3 regions of the Enterobacter sp. R4-368 genome follow, and region 3 is predicted to be linked to each of the others. Evidence: predicted binding sites of a transcription regulator. Region 3 holds the regulator's gene; each other region holds the start of a gene.

Region 1 (4,107 bases), 1.1 Mb from region 3:
CTACATGCAAAAAGAGATCTACGAGCAGCCGAACGCCATCAAAAACACACTGACTGGCCGTATCAGCCATGGTGAAGTTGATCTGAGCGAACTGGGGCCGAATGCCAACGAGCTGCTGTCGAAAGTTGAACATATTCAGATCGTTGCCTGCGGTACGTCTTATAACTCCGGTATGGTTTCCCGCTACTGGTTTGAAGCGCTGGCGGGTGTTCCGTGCGATGTCGAAATCGCTTCTGAGTTCCGCTATCGCAAATCTGCGGTGCGTCGTAATAGCCTGATGATCACCCTGTCGCAGTCTGGCGAAACGGCGGATACGCTGGCGGCACTGCGTTTGTCAAAAGAGCTGGGTTATCTGGGTTCGCTGGCTATTTGTAACGTTCCGGGTTCCTCGCTAGTGCGCGAATCCGACCTGGCGATGATGACCAAAGCCGGTACGGAAATCGGCGTTGCATCAACCAAAGCGTTTACCACTCAGCTCACTGTGTTGCTGATGCTGGTGGCGAAACTGAGCCGCCTGAAAGGGCTGGATGCGGCCATTGAGCACGATATCGTTCATGGTTTGCAGGCGCTGCCGAGCCGCATTGAGCAGATGCTGTCGCAGGATAAACGCATTGAAGCGCTGGCAGAAGATTTCTCCGACAAGCATCATGCGCTGTTCCTTGGCCGTGGCGACCAGTATCCGATCGCACTGGAAGGTGCGCTGAAGCTGAAAGAGATCTCCTATATTCATGCCGAAGCCTATGCCGCAGGTGAACTGAAACATGGCCCATTGGCGCTGATTGATGCCGATATGCCGGTGATTGTCGTTGCGCCAAACAACGAGCTGCTGGAAAAACTGAAATCCAACATCGAAGAAGTTCGCGCCCGTGGCGGCGTGCTGTATGTCTTTGCCGATCAGGATGCCGGTTTCACCAGCAACGACAATATGCACATTATCGATATGCCGCATGTAGAAGAAGTGATCGCGCCAATCTTCTATACCGTGCCGCTGCAACTGCTGGCTTACCATGTTGCGCTGATCAAAGGCACCGACGTGGATCAGCCGCGTAACCTGGCGAAATCGGTTACTGTGGAATAAGGTCTTAAGCTTGTCATAGTGTAGAGAGAGGTTGCCTGATGGCAGCCTCTTTTTTTAAGGATAGCCATGAGTTTGTTGGAAAAAATGGCAGGTGCAAGATTGCTTGCACTCATCAATTATTGCCGGGGTGTTGATGCGGGAATAGCGGGTCGCAAGCTGGCACAGTTGAAGCTGGCGGCGGAGGCATTTAAAGAGATGCCAAAGGCCTATCCTGCAGGCAGAGGCGGGATGACATTTTATGGCAGCGTAACGGTGGTGTTTTATGCCTTGTTACTAAGCTATGTTTGCCTTGCGCTGACGGTGAAAACCGCCATTGGTGGCCTGAGTTTCATCGCAGGTGTAGCGGTATTTTTAGTCCTGGTCGTGGCGCTCATCGGCGTAGAAAAAGGGCGCACGCTCTCCTTAAAATTATTCCTGGCTGTCTGGTTGCTGTTATGTGTTTGCAACGTGCCAGTGGCAGGATGGCTTCTCATTGCTCCGTTTTCCGCACTGTCTCTGGTTTTTTGGGGGAGTAGTATGGTTCTTTTATGGCTGACGCGGAAAGTGATGAATGGGCCGGAACTTACGAAATTAGTGCAGTGGCGTGTATCGCTAAAAATAGCCCAATTCCGGCGTCAGGCGCTGACGCAATCCAGGCGTAAATAAAGTGATAAGCGGTGGCTTTTTCTCGCGTTTTGTTAGGACTTCTTGTCAGATTCAGCTACGTTTTTAATGTCATAAAACTAAAATCTTGCTGACATTTTATCGTCATCAACTTTTTTATCTCGCTGATAAATCATCCTGAATTCGTTAAATCTGGCCGTAATCCGTTGCTGTCATCAAACAGTAACAATCTTTGCATATAACTGTCATCAAAGTGTCCTATTTTGCTCATCGTAGCCACTAAACAACGATTTACGATTCTTGCAGGAGACATTATGAACGTTATGCGTACCACTGTCGCAACTGTTGTCGCCGCGACCTTTTCTCTGAGTGCATTTGCTGTAAACGCAGCTGCCAGCCTGACAGGCGCGGGCGCAACTTTCCCGGCGCCGGTGTATGCCAAGTGGGCTGATACCTACCAGAAAGAAACAGGTAACAAGATTAACTACCAGGGTATCGGTTCGTCTGGTGGCGTTAAACAAATTACTGCTAAAACTGTTGATTTCGGTGCGTCCGATGCCCCGCTGGCTGACGACAAACTGGCTCAGGAAGGCCTGTTCCAGTTTCCGACTGTGATCGGCGGTATCGTGCTGGCAATTAACGTCCCGGGTGTTAAATCCGGTGAGCTGGTGCTGGACGGCAAGACCCTGGGTGATATCTACCTGGGTAATATCAAAAAATGGGATGACGCGGCTATTGCCAAACTCAACCCAGGCCTGAAACTGCCTTCACAGAACATCGCTGTGGTTCGCCGCGCTGATGGTTCCGGTACCTCCTTCGTTTTCACCAGCTACCTGGCGAAAGTGAACGAAGAGTGGAAATCTAAAGTCGGTTCTGGCTCTACCGTTAACTGGCCGACCGGTCTGGGCGGTAAAGGTAACGACGGTATCGCCGCGTTCGTTCAGCGTCTGCCGGGCTCTATCGGTTACGTTGAATATGCTTACGCTAAGCAGAACAACCTGACCTACACCAAGCTGCTTTCTGCCGATGGTAAAGCGGTTAGCCCGACGGAAACCAGTTTCTCCAACGCGGCTAAAGATATCGACTGGAGCAAGTCTTTCGCACAGGACCTGACTAACCAGAAAGGTGCGGACGTGTGGCCAATCACTTCCACCACGTTCATTCTGGTGCATAAAGAGCAGGCTAAACCTGAGCAAGGCGCTGAAGTGCTGAAATTCTTTGACTGGGCCTACAAAAAAGGCGGCAAACAAGCTAACGATCTCGACTACGCAACCCTGCCGGATAGCGTTGTTGAACAAGTTCGCGCTGCCTGGAAAGCCAACGTGAAAGACAGCAGCGGTAAAGCACTGTACTAAGCACTGGTTTTTGAAGAACATGGCGGATGGCGCTTACACCATCCGCCTTACAGATCTTCTGTAGGCCGGCAAGCGCAAGTGCCTGCGGGCAAATTCGTAAGACGTTAAACTGAAGAGTAATTTATGGCTGCAACCAAGCCGGCATTTAATCCCCCGGGTAAAAAAGGCGACATGTTATTCAGCGCACTGGTAAGACTGGCTGCGCTGATTGTGTTATTGCTGCTCAGCGGCATTATCGTGTCCCTGATTTTCTCCTCATGGCCAAGCATTCAGAAGTTTGGTTTTTCTTTCCTGTGGACCAAAGAGTGGGATGCGCCGAATGACGTCTACGGGGCGCTGGTACCGATTTACGGCACCATTGTTACCTCGGTCATCGCGCTACTTATCGCGGTTCCGGTGAGTTTTGGTATCGCGCTGTTTCTGACGGAGCTGTCGCCAAACTGGCTGAAACGCCCGCTGGGTATTGCTATTGAACTGCTGGCGGCGATCCCGAGTATTGTGTACGGCATGTGGGGGCTGTTTATTTTTGCTCCGCTGTTCGCGACTTACTTCCAGGAGCCGGTGGGCAATGTCCTTTCTAACATTCCATTTGTCGGCGCGCTGTTTTCCGGCCCCGCATTTGGTATCGGCATTCTGGCCGCCGGGGTGATCCTCGCCATTATGATTATTCCGTACATTGCGGCGGTAATGCGCGATGTATTCGAACAAACACCGGTGATGATGAAAGAGTCGGCCTACGGCATTGGCTGCACCACCTGGGAGGTTATCTGGCGTATCGTGTTGCCCTTTACCAAAAACGGGGTGATTGGTGGCGTAATGCTGGGGCTGGGGCGCGCACTGGGTGAAACCATGGCGGTGACCTTTATCATCGGTAACACCTACCAGCTCGACAGTGCTTCACTGTTTATGCCTGGCAACAGTATTACCTCTGCACTGGCGAATGAGTTTGCCGAAGCCGAATCGGGCTTGCATGTCGCGGCATTGATGGAACTGGGGCTTATCCTGTTCGTGATCACCTTTATCGTATTGGCCATTTCTAAATTTATGATCATGCGCCTGGCGAAAAACGAG
Region 2 (4,107 bases), 1.4 Mb from region 3:
TCACGATTCACTTAAGCCAGATTTACAGCCAGATGCATTGATGATGGTGATGCTGGTGGCAAAAAAATAAACTGATCTCCTACACTATAAATAAACCGTACGGAAAACAGACGGTGTCCCTCAGTTGTCTGGCGCATGGAAGCGAAGTCAATTGCGGGACACCGCCTGTGTTGTCATCCCGTACGGCGATTAATACTCTTCGTTGTTTGGCTTGGTTGGGTATCCGGGAGCGAGGGTCCAGGAGCGAATCTCTGTGGGCGGTCGCCGGGGAGGGGATATGGTAATCAGCACTGTTGCGCTGTTTTGGGCTTTGTGTGTCGTATGTGTGATTAACATGGCGCGTTATTACTCATCGCTGCGCGCGCTGTTAGTAGTACTTCGCGGATGCGACCCTCTACTTTATCAATACGTGGACGGTGGCGGCTTTTTCACTTCCCACGGTCAACCGAGCAAACAGATGCGGCTGGTGTGGTACATCTACGCCCAGCGCTATCGCGATCATCATGACGATGAATTTATTCGCCGCTGCGAGCGTGTGCGCCGTCTGTTCATTTTAACCAGTTCACTCTGCGGTCTGGTGGTAGTGAGCCTGATTGCGTTGCTGATTTGGCACTAAATTGAAACCATAAAAAAACGGGCCAGCAAGCGGGCCCGTTTTTTATCGTGCGTGAAGCGCGTTAAATCAGATGCAGCGCCAGCCAGTACAGTACGCCGGACAGAATAATCGAGGCTGGCAGAGTGAAGACCCACGCCATCAGAATATTGGTCACGGTTTTACGCTGCAGGCCACCGCCGTCAACGATCATCGTCCCGGCAACGGAAGACGACAGCACGTGCGTAGTGGAAACCGGCATCCCGGTGTAACTCGCCAGACCGATAGAAACGGCGGCTGTCATCTGCGCGGACATGCCCTGCGCATACGTCATGCCTTTCTTACCGATCTTCTCACCGATGGTTGTCGCCACGCGACGCCAGCCGATCATCGTACCCAGGCCTAACGCCAGCGCGACGGCCATGATTATCCAGATTGGCGCGTACTCGATGGTGCTCAGCATATCGCCTTTCAGCTTTTTCAGCAGACGCTGGTCGTCAGCGCTGACTTCCGGCTGCTTCGCCACCTGGTCGGTGATATCAGACAGGCAGAGCATAATGCGACGCAGCTGGCTGCGTTGTTCCACCGGCAGTTTGTCGTAGCTTTCAACATTGGTCAGCATCGTTTTCGCGCGATCCAGCGCCATAATGGCGCGGCCCGGATGGCAGTGGAACTCACCCGGTTGGGTGGCCACTTCTTCCGGCGTTGGGATGAGCGGATCGATACCGGTCACTTTTTGCAGCAGCGCCGGATGTTGCTGGAAGTACGTTTCCACGTTGTTGACGGCATCACGCGTACGGGTGATGTCGTAACCAGAGGCATTCATATTGACCACGAAGCCCGCAGGCGCAACGCCAATCAGCACCAGCATAATCAAGCCGATACCTTTCTGACCGTCGTTCGCACCGTGCGAGAAACTCACGCCAATCGCGGAGAGGATCAGCGCGATACGCGTCCAGAACGGCGGCTTTTTCTTGCCGTCGATTTTCTCGCGTTCAGCGGGAGTCATATGGATGCGCGCACGTTTTTTCGTGTTGCTCCAGTAACGACGCAGGATAAACACCAAACCGCCAGCGAAGACCAGGCCCACGATCGGTGAAACGATCAGCGAAGCGAAGATATTCAGCACTTTCGGGATGTTTAACGCGTCCACCACCGAGGTGCCGGTCATCAACGCATTGGTTAAACCAATACCGATAATCGCGCCAATCAGGGTGTGGGAGCTGGAAGCAGGCAGGCCCAGATACCAGGTGCCAAGGTTCCAGATAATAGCGGCCAGCAGCATGGAAAAGACCATCGCCAGACCATGCGCAGAGCTGACATTCAGCAGCAGATCGGTGGGCAACATATGCACGATCGCATACGCGACGCTCAACCCACCCAGCAAGACGCCGAAGAAGTTAAACACCGCTGCCATCACGACCGCCAGCTGAGAACGCATAGCGCGTGTATAAATGACGGTTGCTACGGCGTTGGCTGTGTCATGGAAGCCGTTGATGGCTTCATAGAACAGAACAAAAACCAGAGCAAGCAAGAGTAACAGCCCGGTATGAAGATCCAGGCCGGCAAACAAATGTACCATAGGTCGTTAAGCCATTTTGAGGACATGAACGCGGCGCATTATCAGGGACATTGGCAGCGTCGGCAAAGTGAATTATGGATTTTTTTTGACATTATTTCTTAAATTAAACTGACATTTTAAAATTAATTTATATTTTTCAATGCCCTGTTATCATTCGCGCGTATTCACGCTGGTGCGACCAGCGTGAACTCTTTACAATCCGCCACGATTTATCAATGAGGGTGAAGTTGTGGAAAAGTTTGATGCCATTATTATCGGCGCCGGTGCGGCGGGCATGTTCTGCGCGGCGCTGGCCGGGCAGGCGGGTCGCCGGGTGTTATTGCTGGATAATGGCAAAAAACCCGGCCGCAAAATTTTGATGTCCGGCGGCGGACGCTGCAACTTTACTAACCTTTATGTCGAGCCTGCGGCATATTTGAGCCAAAACCCGCATTTTTGCAAATCTGCGCTGGCGCGCTACACCCAGTGGGACTTTATCGATCTGGTTGGTAAATACGGTATCGCCTGGCATGAAAAGACGCTGGGGCAGCTTTTTTGCGATGATTCAGCACAACAAATTGTCGATCTGCTGGTGGCCGAGTGCGAAAAAGGGAACGTCATCCTGCGTCTGCGCACGGAAGTGCTGAGCGTTGAGCGCAACGACGATGACTACACCTTGCAACTCAATGGCGAAAGCGTGCAGGCGAAAAATCTGGTCATTGCGTCCGGCGGTTTGTCGATGCCGGGGCTGGGCGCTTCGCCGTTTGGTTATAAAATCGCCGAGCAGTTCGGTTTAAAGGTGCTGCCAACGCGTGCCGGATTAGTGCCGTTTACCCTGCATAAACCGCTACTGGAGCAGATGCAGACGCTTTCCGGCGTCTCGGTGCCATCGGTAGTTACCGCCGAGGATGGCACGGTTTTTCGCGAAAACTTGCTGTTTACCCATCGGGGATTATCCGGCCCGGCCATTTTGCAAATTTCCAGCTACTGGCAGCCGGGTGAATTTGTCAGCATCAACTTGCTGCCCGATGTCGATCTGGACGGCTTCCTCACTCAGCAGCGCGATGCGCACCCGAATCAGAGCCTGAAAAATACGCTGGCGATGCAGTTGCCAAAACGGCTGGTGGAGTGTCTGCAACAGCTTGAGCAGATCCCGGATGTCACATTGAAGCAGCTCAATAGCCGCGAGCAGGAGAATCTGGTTGCGCTGCTGACGAACTGGCGTGTGCAGCCGAATGGCACCGAAGGGTATCGCACCGCAGAAGTGACGCTCGGCGGCGTCGATACCCATGAATTGTCGTCGCGCACCATGGAAGCCCGCAATGTGCCGGGCCTGTATTTCATTGGTGAAGTGATGGATGTCACCGGCTGGCTTGGCGGATACAACTTCCAGTGGGCGTGGTCGAGCGCCTGGGCCTGCGCACAAGCGTTAGCGGCAGAACCCTCGGCCTGAGCCCGCGTAACGCAGAAGAAAAAAGCCCAGCCCGGGCTTTTTTATCGCCGGTGAATCGCTAACGTTTCTTTTGTTACAGCGGCGCGCCTGAGCCGGTGGAGACAAGTGCGCTGTCGGGGAGCGTGTGGCGCTGACTGAGATTGTATTGGTCCACTATCCCGAACATTTCGGCGAAAAGCGCATCGTCTTTTTTCGCCCAGAATGTGTCTAAATCATCCCCGCCCCATATCTCATGGGTATGGCATACAAATTCAAGCAAACCGCTTTCATGCGGCGTGAAGTCGATACGTTTGGCGCTATTTGCCGCAATAATGTGTTGATAGAAAAGCACGATCTTACAGTCGCAACCTTGCGCGTTATACAACGACAGGAATTCATTGAGATGTTCCCGTAAAAGGCAGAGATCGGAATGCTCGGTGATACGGTGATGATAAAGAAACACAAAATCTTTTTTGCCCCGGTATTGTAGCTGGCGGGAAATACGGCGTTGAAAGGCGCGGC
Region 3 (4,107 bases):
GCGAACCAGCGCTTTACGCTGCTCCTCAAGCCGATCCCATAGCGGGCGCAATTGCAGCGCCGGTTGCGCACGTTCCAGCGCCGCTAATTGCGGCTGGGCACCGGCCAGCGCTTGCTGAGCCTGTACCAGTGCGGCCTGCGCGCGTCCGCGCGCGGCGCGTAACTCCGCGTCGCGGTTCAGCCAGTTGGCCTGCGCCTGTATGTCGCGCTGCCCTGCCAGCAAACGTTGCTCTTCGTCAGTAAGCGCCTGCAAACGTTGCGCAAGCTGCTGGCGCTGCTCATCACTAAGCAGTTCCACGCCTTTTGCCTGCGCCTGCAACTGCTCCAGCCGGGTTTTCGCCGCTTTGTGTTTTTCAAACACCATGGCGGAAATCTGGCCGTAAATCTCGGTGCCGGTCAGCTCTTCGAGCAACTCGGCGCGTTCGCGCGGCTTCGCGTTGAGGAACGCGGCAAACTGCCCCTGCGACAGCAGCATAGAACGGGTAAAGCGGCCATAATCCAGCCCGGTCAGTGAGGCGGTAAGATCAAGCTTATCTTTCACTTTATCGGCAAGGATTTTGCCATCGGCGCAGGCCGCCAGCTCAACGCGCGGGGCTTGCAGGTTGCCATCCGGCAGCCCGCGGGCGCGGCTCTGGCTCCAGAACGCGCGGTAGGCGACGCCTTTCACTTCAAACTCCACCTCGGCCAGGCAGTCGGCCGTATCGCGGGTCATTAAATCGTTTTGCGATTGCGAAAGGGTGCTCAGGCGCGGTGTTTCGTGGTACAGCGCCAGGCAGATAGCGTCGAGCAGCGTGGTTTTCCCCGCGCCCGTCGCGCCGGTAATGGCGAATAAACCGTTACTGGCAAACGGCTCTTCGGTGAAGTCTATTTTCCACTCGCCTTTAAGCGAGTTCAGGTTTTTTAGCCGCAGGCTCAGGATTTTCATGCTTCATTCTCCTCATCCAACGCCTGGCGCGCTTCGCTAAACAACGTGTGTAACCGTGCATTTTGTGTGTCGTCGAGTTCTGCCAGCGCAAGGCGGCGGGCGAACACCTCTTCCACTTTTAATTCGTTTAAGGTTTCGCGTAACTCGCCGGAAAGAATTCGTTCGCGCTGCTCGCGGCTGCGGCGCACCAGCAGCACTTCGACCGGCAAATCTTCGGTTACCAGCTGGATTTTGCGTTGCATATCCGCCAGATATTCATGGCTTTCGATTTCAATATCCAGCCAGACGGGTGGCTCTGCGGGGGCATTGAGCCACTGTTCTAACTGACGGCAGATTTCAGCGAAATCGCCTTTGATCACCGCTAACGGTTGGGTTGCCGGCACCTCCAGCGCCGTGACATCGGCGAGCTTACCTTCGGCGAATGTCACCAGATTGACGCTTTTGCTTTTCCCGGTTTCATCAAAGCTCAACGCAATGGGCGAACCGCAGTAACGGATGTGCTCAAGGCCGCCAATCTTCTGCGCGCGATGAATATGGCCGAGTGCGAGATAATCCACAGGGGGAAAATTTTGTGCAGGGAAGGCGTCTAACGTGCCGATATAAATATCACGCACCGCGTCACTTTTACTGGCACCCACCGTGGTTAAATGGCCGCTGGCGATAATCGGCAGTGGTTTGTCACCGCGCAGTTCACAGGCCTCAGTAAATTGTTGTTGATAGTAATCGGTGATCGCCGCCAGTAAATGCTGCTGTTTTTGTTGCCCGGAAAGCCCCGCCTGGCTAACGGTAATGTCGCGCGGGCGTAAAAACGGCACCGGGCAAAATACCGCGCCGGGTTCGCCATCGCGGCGTTTTAGCAGGAATGGTCTGGTACCTGCACTGGCCACCACGGTGGTTTTCAGGTAAGCGAGGATCTCTTTTGATTCATTCAGCGTGGCCACGGAATCGTGGTTTCCCGCCAGCACGATAAGCTGGCAGCCCGTCTGCTGGAGTTTGACCACAAAGCGGTTGTAAAGCTCGCGGGCGTAGCTTGGCGGGGAACCGGTATCAAAAATATCGCCTGCGACAATAATGGCATCCACCTGATGCGTTTCGGCGGCGGCGAGCAGCCAGTCGAGAAAAGCGTCATGTTCGGCGGCGCGGTTTTTACTGTAGAAGTTTTGACCCAGATGCCAGTCTGAAGTGTGAATGATGCGCATAGCGGTTCCATGGCGAAAAAGCGTAAAGCAGATTATAAACATTAAGCAGATGAGGGACATAACCGAACGCAAATTTGCGTTGTCACACGGCCACCGGGCGGGTCATATAGCGGTCATCTTATTCATAAATCTGTCATAAAACTGACGCATAATGGCGCCGCTACATATACTGACGACTTAATTAAAACAGGGCGAATTATGGCGAGACGAATTCTGGTCGTAGAAGATGAAGCACCAATCCGTGAAATGGTGTGCTTCGTGCTCGAGCAAAATGGTTTTCAACCGGTGGAAGCTGAAGATTATGACAGCGCGGTGAACCAACTTAACGAACCCTGGCCCGACCTGGTTTTACTGGACTGGATGCTGCCTGGCGGTTCTGGCATTCAGTTTATTAAACATCTTAAACGCGAAGCGATGACCCGTGATATTCCGGTGATGATGCTGACCGCGCGCGGGGAGGAAGAGGATCGCGTTCGCGGTCTGGAAACGGGGGCGGACGATTACATTACCAAGCCATTTTCACCGAAAGAGCTGGTCGCGCGTATTAAAGCCGTGATGCGCCGTATTTCACCGATGGCGGTGGAAGAGGTGATTGAAATGCAGGGGCTGAGCCTCGATCCTTCCTCACACCGCGTGATGACCGGTGAAAATCCGCTGGATATGGGACCGACAGAGTTTAAACTCTTACACTTCTTTATGACTCACCCGGAACGTGTTTATAGCCGCGAACAGCTGCTGAACCACGTATGGGGAACCAACGTTTACGTTGAAGACAGAACCGTGGACGTGCATATTCGCCGTCTGCGCAAAGCGCTGGAACACAGCGGCCACGATCGTATGGTGCAAACAGTGCGCGGCACGGGATATCGTTTTTCGACCCGTTTCTGAAATTTGACAGGAGTGTGACGCGTGCTGGAACGGCTGTCATGGAAAAGGCTGGTGCTGGAGCTCCTCCTTTGTTGTATCCCCGCCTTTATTCTCGGCGCGATTTTCGGTTACCTGCCCTGGTTTTTGTTCGCCGCGGTAACCGGGTTGCTGATCTGGCATTTCTGGAATTTACTGCGTCTTTCCTGGTGGTTATGGGTCGATAAAAGCATGACGCCGCCGCCGGGAACCGGCAGCTGGGAGCCGCTACTTTACGGGCTACACCAGATGCAGATGCGTAACAAAAAGCGCCGCCGCGAACTGGGAAATTTGATCAAACGCTTTCGCAGCGGTGCGGAATCGCTGCCGGATGCGGTGATCCTCACCACGGAAGAAGGGGCGATTTTCTGGTGTAACGGTCTCGCGCAGCAGATGCTGGGGCTGCGCTGGCCGGACGATAATGGCCAGAATATCCTTAACTTACTGCGCTACCCCGAATTTACGAAATACATCAGGAACCAGGAGTTTGGCCGACCTCTGCACCTGGTACTAAATAATGGGCGGCATCTTGAGATTCGCGTCATGCCCTACAGCGAGCAACAACTGCTGATGGTGGCGCGCGATGTGACGCAAATGCACCAGCTGGAAGGCGCGCGGCGTAACTTTTTCGCTAACGTCAGTCATGAACTGCGCACCCCGTTAACGGTGCTGCAGGGCTACCTGGAAATGATGCAGGAGCAAACGCTGGAAGGGGCGCCGCGCGAAAAAGCGTTGCACACCATGCGTGAACAAACGTCGCGGATGGAAGGGCTGGTGCGTCAGCTACTCACGCTGTCGAAAATCGAAGCCGCACCGACGCTACCCCCTAACGAGACCATTGATGTACCGATGATGCTGCGGGTTGTCGAACGGGAAGCGCAAACCCTCAGCCAGCAAAAACACACGTTCACGTTTGACGTGGATAACACGCTCAAAGTGCTCGGGAACGAGGAGCAGCTGCGTAGCGCAATTTCTAATCTGGTGTATAACGCCGTCAACCACACGCCAGCGGGCACACACGTTATTGTGCGCTGGCAGCATGTACCGCAGGGCGCTGAATTTAGCGTGGAAGATAACGGAC

What was found. The regulator PhoB, encoded in region 3, activates phosphate uptake and scavenging genes when phosphate is short. The targets are predictions, from matches to a motif close to CTGTCATAAAACTGNCNNAT.
Region 1: a site for PhoB is predicted at 1,924-1,943, ahead of pstS (phosphate ABC transporter substrate-binding protein PstS). Genes of this name have one in related genera too.
Region 2: a site for PhoB is predicted at 2,272-2,291, ahead of pitA (inorganic phosphate transporter PitA). Genes of this name have one in related genera too.

Annotation. Positions count from the first base shown of each region.
Region 1 covers NC_021500.1:2,994,606-2,998,712, reverse strand. Annotated here, with positions in the region: gene glmS (glutamine--fructose-6-phosphate transaminase (isomerizing)) at 1-1,078, shown strand, start outside; gene H650_RS14110 (hypothetical protein) at 1,145-1,723, shown strand; gene pstS (phosphate ABC transporter substrate-binding protein PstS) at 1,996-3,036, shown strand; gene pstC (phosphate ABC transporter permease PstC) at 3,160-4,107, shown strand, end outside.
Region 2 covers NC_021500.1:2,731,335-2,735,441, reverse strand. Annotated here, with positions in the region: gene H650_RS12915 (hypothetical protein) at 1-70, shown strand, start outside; gene uspB (universal stress protein UspB) at 278-616, shown strand; gene pitA (inorganic phosphate transporter PitA) at 678-2,174, opposite strand; gene H650_RS12900 (BaiN/RdsA family NAD(P)/FAD-dependent oxidoreductase) at 2,404-3,606, shown strand; gene H650_RS12895 (DUF1796 family putative cysteine peptidase) at 3,680-4,107, opposite strand, start outside.
Region 3 covers NC_021500.1:4,126,641-4,130,747, forward strand. Annotated here, with positions in the region: gene sbcC (exonuclease subunit SbcC) at 1-924, opposite strand, end outside; gene sbcD (exonuclease subunit SbcD) at 921-2,123, opposite strand; gene phoB (phosphate response regulator transcription factor PhoB) at 2,322-3,011, shown strand; gene phoR (phosphate regulon sensor histidine kinase PhoR) at 3,033-4,107, shown strand, end outside.